One region of the Streptomyces sp. NPDC007875 genome, then DNA from elsewhere that is predicted to be linked to it. Evidence: riboswitches for the same ligand, from Rfam matches in the RefSeq annotation. Region 1 holds a riboswitch; each other region holds the start of a gene.

Evidence for each region. A riboswitch is a leader RNA that binds a small molecule or an ion and turns the genes downstream of it on or off. The one in region 1 is predicted to bind S-adenosylmethionine.
Region 2: linked by a shared signal. The riboswitch ahead of thrC (threonine synthase) and the one ahead of ACFYOY_RS32350 (glutathione S-transferase C-terminal domain-containing protein) in region 1 are both predicted to bind S-adenosylmethionine.
Region 3: linked by a shared signal. The riboswitch ahead of ACFYOY_RS11040 (aminotransferase class V-fold PLP-dependent enzyme) and the one ahead of ACFYOY_RS32350 (glutathione S-transferase C-terminal domain-containing protein) in region 1 are both predicted to bind S-adenosylmethionine.

Annotation. Positions count from the first base shown of each region.
Region 1 covers NZ_JBIADZ010000019.1:70,147-73,552, forward strand. Annotated here, with positions in the region: gene ACFYOY_RS32340 (ribonuclease BN) at 1-154, shown strand, start outside; gene ACFYOY_RS32345 (Mut7-C RNAse domain-containing protein) at 298-1,041, shown strand; gene ACFYOY_RS32350 (glutathione S-transferase C-terminal domain-containing protein) at 1,082-1,927, opposite strand; SAM riboswitch class IV at 2,258-2,404, opposite strand; gene ACFYOY_RS32355 (PP2C family protein-serine/threonine phosphatase) at 2,490-3,406, opposite strand, start outside.
Region 2 covers NZ_JBIADZ010000006.1:363,281-366,686, reverse strand. Annotated here, with positions in the region: gene ACFYOY_RS16145 (MoaD/ThiS family protein) at 61-339, opposite strand; gene thrC (threonine synthase) at 336-1,637, opposite strand; SAM riboswitch class I at 1,656-1,797, opposite strand; gene ACFYOY_RS16135 (glucosyl-3-phosphoglycerate synthase) at 1,990-2,937, shown strand; gene ACFYOY_RS16130 (trehalose-6-phosphate synthase) at 3,083-3,406, shown strand, end outside.
Region 3 covers NZ_JBIADZ010000004.1:374,178-377,583, forward strand. Annotated here, with positions in the region: gene ACFYOY_RS11030 (rhomboid family intramembrane serine protease) at 1-121, shown strand, start outside; gene ACFYOY_RS11035 (Lrp/AsnC family transcriptional regulator) at 118-399, shown strand; gene ACFYOY_RS11040 (aminotransferase class V-fold PLP-dependent enzyme) at 521-1,930, opposite strand; SAM riboswitch class IV at 2,135-2,253, opposite strand; gene trpD (anthranilate phosphoribosyltransferase) at 2,349-3,406, opposite strand, start outside.

The DNA of each region.
Region 1 (3,406 bases):
CCTGGTCGTCCAGTCCTGGCTGGTCGGCGTCGGATACGTGGTCTTCGGCGGCGCGCTGCTGGGCCGGGTGCTGTACGAGGAGTATCTGCGGATGGTGGCCTGGCGCCGCAAGCGGCGGCGCGACCGGGCCAAGGCGGCCCCACCGGCGGACTGACACACCGGCCGACGGTCATGCGGGCGCGGCCGCGACCATGATGCGACGCGTTCCCGCCGGCGGCCGCTTCCATGATCGTCAGGCCCGGGGCCGGACCCGAAACGCCGTCGCCCCAGGCCGGGCTCGGCTGGCATGCTGGCGGTGTGAACGGACCCGAGATCCACCTCAGCCTCGCCCCTGAACTGCGGTTCTTCGCCGTCCCGGAGCGGCGCCGCCCCTGGACGGCCGTGGTCACCGACGGCGCCTCCACCCTCGGCCATGTCGTCGAGTCGCTCGGGGTCCCGCTCACCGAGGTCGGCCGACTGGTGGTGAACGGCGAGGAGACCGCCGTCTCGCATGTGCCGAGCGCGGGGGAGACCGTGGAGGTCCATCCGGTCGTCCGCCCCCAGCGGGTGCCGGGCGCGCCGCTGCGCTTTCTGCTCGATGTGCACCTGGGCACGCTCGCGCGCCGGCTGCGGTTGCTGGGCGTGGACGCCGCGTACGAGAGCGAGGACATCGGCGACCCCGAGCTGGCCGCACGCTCCGCCGCCCAGCGCCGGGTGCTGCTCTCCCGCGACCGGGGACTGCTGCGCCGCCGTGAGCTGTGGGCCGGGGCGTATGTCTACAGCGACCGCCCCGATGAGCAACTGCGGGATGTCCTCGGCCGGTTCACCCCGAGCCTGGCGCCCTGGACCCGCTGCACCGCGTGCAACGGCCCGCTGGAGGACGCCGACAAGGAGTCGGTCCGGGAGCTGCTCCAGCACGGCACCCGGCGCACGTACGAGGTCTTCGCCCGCTGCACGGTCTGCGAGCGGGTCTACTGGCGCGGCGCCCACCACGCCCGGCTGGAGGCCATCGTGGCCGGGGCGATGGGCGAGTTCGGCGACGCCCCAGCCGCCCTGTCCTGAGCCGAGCCGCCGGACAGGGCGCCTGGTCCTGGACCCGAGCTCAGGACACGTCGTCCTGGAGGGCCTCCGGAATCGTGGTGTGGAAGGCCGGATGGGCGTGCAGCCGCCGCACATAGGCGCGTAGCTGCCCATGGCGGGAGACCCGCTGGGCCGCGTCGGCGTCCAGGCGGAGCCGGTGCTCGGTGTCGAGCTGGACGAGGGCCACCCACAGGTCCACATCGGCGGCGGTCAGCTCGTCGCCCAGCGCGTACGGCGCGGCCGCCAGCCTGCGGTCGAGCCGGCCGAGGGCGGTCAGCAGCCGCTCCAGCGCCGCCTCCCGGCACTGCGCCTCGTGCGCCGTCCCGGCCTGCCGTGCGGCGTGGGTGATGTCGTCGTCGAGGAGTTCCCGGAGGGCGTCGATGTCCGCGGCGCGGGGCGCCGGGCGCAGCCGGGGACGTCCGGTTCCGCCGTGGTCGCTCAGATGGCCGGCGAGGTCGCGCAGGATGTCGGGCGTGTGATTGCTGACGACACGTCCGGTCCAGCCGTCACACAGCGCGGGCGCGTCCACCGGTCCGCCGTAGCGGTGCCAGGTGGCCTCGTAGGCCCCGCGCAGCGCGGCGAACGCCTCGGGAGTGTCGTCCGGGAGGCCGACGAGGGCGGTGGCGACGGTGTCCCGCAGCCCGAGCAGTTCGAGGGTGATGGAGACGCGCAGCGAGAGCGGACAGCTCGCGGAGAGATAGAGCCGATAGCGATGCGGCACCGGATAGAAGCCACCGGCGAGGTCGACGCCGATGCGGCTGCGGAACCGGTGCGGCGCGGCCGGCGAGGCGATCCGGGGGCGGGGTGAGCAGGGGTCGGGGTCGAGAAGAGCGGCAGGACCTGAACTGACCGGAAACGTCTCGGACATGGCTCTCCAAGGCAAGGACGGAGCCCCGGCCCGCCGGTCTGGGCGGCGCCGATGGCGCAACGGAAGGGAAGCCCGCGCGGGGCGTTCGCCGGGACGGTGCCGGGACACACCCGACCCCGGCACGCTGGGCCGCGCTCGGTGACCGCGTCGATTCAGACGGCTGGACTGGCGGCGCTGCAGATGCGCAGCAGGTCGATGTGCAGACGTCTGGTCAGGAGGTGGAGACGGCGGAGCGGGGACCACGGCCGGGGACGCCGACGGGCGCCGCCCCCGTCGCTGTCGGTCCTGGGCATCTCACCGATCCCATCATCGGGGGCTCGCGAGGCAGCGAGACCGCGCTTGTCCCGTCCACGCCGACGGAACCTGGTCGTCACCCGGGGGCACCCCGTCGCGGGACAAGGGTTGCCTGTCAGCGAGCCGGGGCCGATGACCCACCCGAGCGGGGATTCCGCACGGTGGGCGCTGACAATCGTGACCGTCCCTGACAGTGTCGTCGCGCTCCGCGAGGGCGTCAACCCATGCCGAAGTGGCCAACGCGGGCCGACGGCACGGTGGATGCCGCTCAGAGGAACGGCCGCCGCGCGCCGCCGATGGCCCGCTCGATGAGGACCATGGCCGCGTCGTCCGCCAGTCGTCCCTCGGCATGCCGGACCAGGGCGTGACGCAGCCGGTCCAGATACTCGCCCGGGGTGGCGCCGTCCAGCGTCTCCATGGTCCGGTGCAGCGGAAAGAACTCGTTGTAGTGGTTGCGGGCCTCGACCACGCCGTCGGTGTGCAGCAACAGCCGGTCACCGGGCAGGAACGGAAAGGTCTCGACGCGGATCGGGGGAGGGCTGAGGAACTCCTCCAGGCCGAGCGGCGGCAGCGGGCGCGCCGGGTCCAGGGAGCGCACCTTGCGCTCGCGCATCACCAGCGGCGGCGGATGGCCGCGGTTGATCAGCTCGACCAGCGACTCGTCCGACACCTGGGCGAGGAGGACGGTGACGAACTGCTCCTCCAGCTCCTGCGGGTCCTGGAGCTGGGAGCGGTCCAGCAGTTCGTACTCGCGCGCCAGCGCGGCCGCACAGCGGTGCATCACCTCGGCCAGGTCCTGCTCGTAGTGCACCGCCTCCCGGAAGGCGCCCACCACGGCCGCGGCGGACCGCACGGCGGCCAGCCCCTTTCCCCGCACATCGCCGACGATCAGCCGCACTCCGTAGCGGGTGCACATCGCCTCGTAGAGGTCCCCGCCGATCTGCGCTCCGCGCTCGGCCGCCATATAGACGCTGGCGGTGTTCACGGCACCGATCCGGGCGGGCAGCGGCCGCAGCACCACGTTCTGGGACACCTCGGCGATCCGGCGGATATGGGCCAGCTCCCGGTCCCGGCGCACCCGCACCGCGCTGGTCGCCACGCTCGCGAGCGCCACCACCAGCAGGGCCAGCAGATTCGCGTACACCATCTCGGTGCCCCAGGCGGCGTTGCGGGTGGCGGTGATCG
Region 2 (3,406 bases), on a different contig from region 1:
CGCCCCGTCCGGTTGTCCCCGGACGGGGCGATGCCAAAGGTGAGGAGGGTGGACGCGGGGTCAGCAGCCGCCCGCGACCGCCGGGATGATCGAGATCCCGGCACCGTCCGGGGTCGCCGTGGCCAGGCCGTCGGCGAAGCGGACGTCGTCGTCGTTGACGTAGACGTTGACGAAGCGGCGGAGCTTGCCGGTGTCGTCCAGGACGCGGGCCGCGATGCCCTGGTGGTTCTTCTCCAGGTCCGCCAGAACCTCGGCGAGGGTCGCGCCCTCGGCGGGGACCTCGGCCTGACCGGCGGTGTACGTGCGCAGGATGGTCGGGATTCGGACGTTGACGCTCATGCGAGACCAGCCTCTCGGAACGAGTCAAGGGTGGGGCGGATGATGGCAGAGGGACCGGTGGTGGGGGCCACCGCGTCGAGGGTCTTGAGGCCGTCGCCGGTGTTGAGCACGACGGTCGTCAGGGACGGGTCGAGCAGACCGTCCTCGATCAGCTTCTTGGTCACGCCGACGGTCACCCCGCCCGCGGTCTCCGCGAAGATCCCCTCGGTGCGGGCGAGCAGCTTGATCGCGTCGACGATCTGCTCGTCGTTCACGTCCTCCACCGCGCCGCCCGTACGGCGGGCGATGTCCAGGACGTACGGGCCGTCCGCGGGGTTGCCGATGGCCAGCGACTTGGCGATGGTCTGCGGCTTCTGCGGCCGGACGACGTCATGGCCGGCCTTGAAGGCGGCGGAGACCGGGGAGCAGCCCTCGGCCTGGGCGCCGAAGATCTTGTAGGGCTTGTCCTCGACCAGACCGATCGCGATCAGCTCCTTCAGCCCCTTGTCGATCTTGGTGAGCTGGGAGCCGGAGGCGATCGGGATGACGATCTGGTCCGGCAGCCGCCAGCCCAGCTGCTCGCAGATCTCGTACGCCAGGGTCTTGGAGCCCTCGCCGTAGTACGGCCGCAGATTGACGTTGACGAAGCCCCAGCCCTCGCCCACCGGGTCGCCGATCAGCTCGCTGCAGAAGCGGTTGACGTCGTCGTAGGTGCCCTCGATGCCGACCAGCTCACCGCCGTAGACCGCGGCCATGACGACCTTGCCCGCCTCCAGGTCGTGCGGGATGAAGACGCAGGAGCGGAAGCCCGCACGGGCGGCCGCGGCGCCGACCGCGCCGGCGAGGTTGCCGGTGGAGGAGCAGGAGAGGGTGGTGAAGCCGAAGGTGCGGGCGGCCTGGACGGCGATGGCGACGACCCGGTCCTTGAAGGAGTGGGTGGGGTTGCCGGAGTCGTCCTTGATGTGCAGCTCACCGGTGACGCCGAGCTCACGGGCGAGGTTGTCGGCCTTCACCAGCTGGGTGAAACCGGGGTGCAGGCTGGGCAGGTCCGCCACGTCCGCGGGGACGGGCAGCAGCGGGGCATAGCGCCAGATGCTGTTCGGACCGGCCTCGATCCGCCGGCGCAGCTCCTCCGGGTCGCCGGCCGGCAGCTCGTACGCGACCTCGAGCGGCCCGAAACAGACCTCACACGCGAAGATCGGGCCCAGATCGAACCGCTCACCGCACTCCCGGCAGGACAATGCGATGGCGGGACCGAAGGCACCGGAGGGGTCGGAGGCGGAGGAAGTGGTTGAGCTTTCTACTGACTGCACAGCCATGGATGGCGAGGCCCTTTCTCCTCATCTTCCTCGCGACGCATTTCGCCACGAGACGGAATTGGCACCTTCCCGAGCTGGGAGCCTCGCTGCGGAATGCGAGATCAGCTGGAGGGTTGCCGGGGCTTCAACGGGCCGTTCCCTCTGCCCCTCTGGATGAGCGGTATGGCACCGGGCGGACCCGGGCGTTTGTGAGCACGGCATCATCACGGGCTTCCTCGGTAAACACCGAGGTCGACCCCGACATACGACGGCCATGTGCGTTGTTCAAGACTGTAACCGAAGGCCCGGATGGTTGAGCTAGCCGTCCGAAGCGCGAGATGGATCACAGCGACCACGGCAGGGAGAGACACAGGTGCTGGATGAGGTGGAGCGCTGGCTGAAGCACCGCTCCTGGTCGGCCGACGACCGGCCGCTGGACCGCCTGCTGGACGCGAAGCGGGGCTCGGCGACGACCCTGAGCGTGGTCCTGCCCGCCCTGAACGAGGAGGCCACGGTCGGCGAGATCGCCGCGACGATCCGCCGGGAGCTGATGAGCGAGGCGGCGCCGCTGGTGGACGAGCTGGTGGTGCTGGACTCCGGCTCGACGGACCGCACCGCCGAGGTCGCCGCGGCGGCGGGCGCCACCGTCGTCCCCCGCGACTCGCTGCTGCCCCGGCTGCCCGCGCTGCCCGGCAAGGGCGAGGTGCTGTGGCGGTCCCTGCTGGCCACGAGCGGCGACATCATCTGCTTCATCGACGCCGACCTGCGGGAATTCGATCCGCGCTTTGTCTCGGGGATCGTCGGTCCGCTGCTGACCGACCCCACGCTGCAGCTGGTGAAGGGCATGTACGACCGCCCGCTCGGCGAGGTGGCGGGCCAGGGCGGCCGGGTCACCGAGCTGGTCGCCCGCCCGCTGCTGAATCTGCACTGGCCCCAGCTGGCCGGATTCGTCCAGCCGCTGGGCGGTGAGTACGCGGCACGCCGCACGCTGCTGGAGCGGCTGCCCTTCCCGGTCGGCTACGGGGTCGAGCTGGGGCTGCTGGTCGACGCGCTGCACACGGTGGGTCTCGACGCACTCGGCCAGGTGGACATCGGGGTGCGCAAACACCGCCACCAGGACGGGCTGGCGCTCGGCCGGATGGCCGCCGCGATCTACCGCACCGCACAGCTGCGGCTGGCCCGGGGCCATTTGGTGCGGCCGCGGCTGACCCAGTTCGACCGGGGCGACAACGGCTTCGAGCCGCGCACCACGGACGTGGACACCGAGGAGCGGCCGCCGATGATCGAGATACCGGAGTACGCGGAGCGGCGCGCGGCGTGATGCGTACACGCGGCGCGGCGTGACCGCCCCGGTGGGGGCATCACGCGATAGCCCCTACGGGCGGAAACAGGCCGCCCCATACCGCCTACGGGGCAAGAAACCGTACGTACGTTTGCGCGGGGTCGTGGCTGGCTAGGCTCGCGATATGGCAGTTCCGCGCACCGCTCCGATCCTGGTCGCGTCCAACCGCGGCCCGGTCTCGTACACCCTGGGCGAGGACGGCTCGCTCACCGCCCGGCGCGGCGGTGGCGGGCTGGTCTCCGGCCTCAGCGCCATCGGAACCGACGCGAACGCGGTGTGGGTGTGCGCGGCGCTCGGGGAGGGTGATCGCGAGGCGGCCCGGCGCGCCGGGGAGAGCCATCTGAACCCCGGTGACACCGGCGGCCAGCAGGTGCGGATGCTCGACATCGCACCGGATGTCTTCGCCGCCGCGTACAACGGCATCGCCAATTCGGTGCTGTGGTTCATC
Region 3 (3,406 bases), on a different contig from region 1:
CGCCTATCTCGCCCATCTCGTGGGCTTCACGCTCGGCTTTCTCTACGCGTGGGGGCGGTTCGGGAGGACGACTAGAGTGGGCGGCGCAGCCAGGGCCAGTGAGGGAGAAAGCCAGCCGTGATCACTTCGATCGTGCTCATCAAGACCAGCGTGGACCGGATTCCGGAGACCGCCGAGAAGATCGCCGCGCTGGAGAACGTGAGCGAGGTCTACTCGGTCACCGGCGCGCACGATCTGATCGCGATGGTGCGGGTGGCCCGGCACGACGACCTCGCGGACATCATCACGGGGCAGATCAGCAAGCTGCCGGGGGTGGCCTCGACCGAGACGCACATCGCCTTCCGGACGTACTCGCAGCACGACCTCGAGGCGGCGTTCGCGATCGGTCTGGACGGCTAGCGCCACACCCCCGGCCCCGCGGCCCCGGCACCCCCCGGGGCCCAGGGCTCCCTCAGCCCTCCGACCCCCGGAGCCCAGCGGCTCGCTCCCTCAGCCCCCGGCGTCCCCGGGGCACAGGGGCTCAGCCGCGGTCCGGGACGCAGCGGCCGTCCTCGGTGCGGTAGCTCCACCGGGCCCCCTCACGCACCAGCTCCTTCACGGCGCCGACGAACCGCTCGACATGCTCGTCCGGGGTGCCCGCCCCGAAGCTGACCCGGATCGCGTTCAGCGAGCGCTCCCCCGGCGCGGCCTCCGGCGCACCGCATTCGCCCGGCTCGTCGGGCTCGCTGTCCAGCAGGGTGCGGACCAGCGGATGCGCGCAGAAGAGCCCGTCGCGTACGCCGATGCCGTACTCCGCGGAGAGCGCCGCCGCGAAGTGGGAGCTGTTCCAGCCCTCCACCACGAACGACAGCACTGCGACCCGGGGGGCGTCGTCGCCGAACAGCGAGAGCACCCGCACCTCGGGCACCTCGGCCAGCCCCGTCCGCACCTTCTCGATCAGCTCCCGCTCACGGGCGACCAGGCCCTCGAAACCGGCCTCGGACAGCGCCCTGCACGCCGACGCGATCGCGTAGACGCCGATGACGTTCGGCGAGCCCGCCTCGTGCCGGGCGGCGGTGGTGTGCCACTCGACGTCGAGACCGCCGTCGTCCCTGCGCGTCACCTTACGGCTGGCGCCACCACCCGCCAGATACGGCCGGGCCTCCCGCAGCCAGTCCGCCCGACCGGCCAGCACACCGGCGCCGAAGGGCGCGTACAGCTTGTGCCCGGAGAAGGCCACCCAGTCGACGTCGGCCTCCGCGATGTCCACCGGGTGGTGCGGGGCCAGCTGCGCGGCGTCCAGGACGATACGGGCGCCGTGTGCGTGCGCGGCCGCGGCCAGCTCCCGCACCGGCCACAGCTCACCGGTCACATTGGACGCGCCGGTCACACAGACCAGCGCCGGGCCCTCGGCGCGCCCGGCGAGCGCCTTCTCCAGCGTCTCCACTGCCTGCCGCGGGGAGCGCGGGGCGCTGAGGTAGCGGACGGTGACGTCCTTCCGCTGCTCCCAGGGCAGCAGCGAGGCGTGGTGCTCGGTCTCGAAGACGAAGACCTCGGTGCCCCGCGGCGCCACGGCGGCCAGGAGGTTGAGCGAATCGGTGGTGGAGCGGGTGAAGACGACCTGGTCGTCCTCGCGGCAGCCGAGGAAGGCGGCGACGTCCTTACGGCTGTTCTCGAAGAGGTCGGTGGACAGCTGCGAGAGGTAGCCCGCCCCGCGGTGCACGCTGCCGTAGTACGGGGCGTACGCGGCGATGTCGTCCCAGACCCGCCGCAGCGCGGGGGCGCTGGCGGCGTAGTCGAGCGCCGCGTAGGTCACCTCGCCCCCGGTGACCAGGGGCACCAGGACATCGCTGCCCAGCACGGGCAGCGGCCCACGGGCGGCGACGGAGGAATCGGCGGAGGCGGCGGAATCGGCAGAGACGGAGGCGGCGGCAGAAGGGCGCGCGGACATGGCGAAGTCTCCCGGGAGGATCAAAGGCGTGAGAATGCGTGACGCGCACAAAGACGGCGGTGAGCCGACCGTCAGGGCGCGGAAAGTCGCTCGACGCACGGCCATACCGCGCGGAGCACAAGAGGGGAAACGGGCCGCTCGGCCCTAGCGCATTCGCTGCATCACGGAAGAACTCCCTCGACCACCAGGACCCCTAGTGCGAGGGGTCCGCGCTTGCCGCCGGCCTCGCTGCCAGGCGGCCTGGTCATCACCCGGGGCACCCCGCCACGGACGGAGGGTTGCCGGACAGCGGGCCGGGGCCGTAGTCGCTGTCACTCGTGACCTGGTCAGGAGTATGCCATGCCGGACGGCGGCGCCCATGCCCTGTCCGCATCCCGGACAGGGCACGGACAGAACATGGGCGCCGTAAGGGCAACGCCTATGCGTGAGTGGCCCGTACCCACCGCTCCAGGACGTCGCGCGCCGCGCCCGAGTCGATCGACTCGGCGGCCCGCGCGACACCCGCCGCGATCCGCTCCGCCAGGGGCTTGTCCCCCGGCTCCGGCTCGAGCGCCACCAGCGCCGCCGCCGAGTTCAGCAGTACCGCGTCCCGGACCGGGCCCTGCTCGCCCGCCAGCAGCCGCCGCGCCACATCGGCGTTGTACGAGGCGTCCGCGCCGCGCAGGGCCTCCACGGGGGCCCGCTCGATGCCCACGTCGCGGGGGTCGAGGGTCTCCTGGCGCACGGCGCCGCCCCGGACCTCCCACACCTGGGAGGTCGTGGTCACGGTGAGCTCGTCCAGCCCGTCGTCGCCGCGGACGACCAGCGCGGAGGAGCCCCGCTCGGCCAGCACCCCGGCGATGATGGGCGCCATCCGGGCGTCGGCGACGCCGGTCGCCTGGCACTTCACCCGCGCCGGGTTGGTCAGCGGGCCGAGCAGGTTGAACGGAGTGGCGACGCCCAGCTCGCGGCGGGCCGAGGCGACATGCCGCAGCGACGGGTGGAACTTCACCGCGAAGCAGAAGGTGATCCCCGCCTCCTCCGCGACCTCCACCACCCGCTCCGGGGTGATGTCCAGGTTGACGCCGAGCTTCTCCAGCACGTCGGAGGCGCCGCTGGCGGAGGACGAGGCGCGGTTGCCGTGCTTGACGACCCGCGCGCCGGTACCGGCGACGACCAGCGCGGACATGGTGGAGATATTGACGGTCTTGGCGCGGTCGCCGCCGGTGCCGACGATGTCCACCGTCTCCCCGGGCACCTCGATCACCTTGGCGTGCTCGTACATGGCCCGCACCAGACCGGCCACTTCGGAGACCGTCTCGCCCTTGGAGCGCAGCGCGATCGCGAAACCGGCGATCTGGGCGTCGGTGGCCTCGCCCCGCATGATCCGGTCCATGGCCCAGGCGGTGTCGTCGGCATCGAGGTCCCGGCCGGCGATCAGCGAGGTCAGTACGTCCGGCCAGGTGCGGGCCGTCGCGGTGCTGTCGCCTCCGGCGG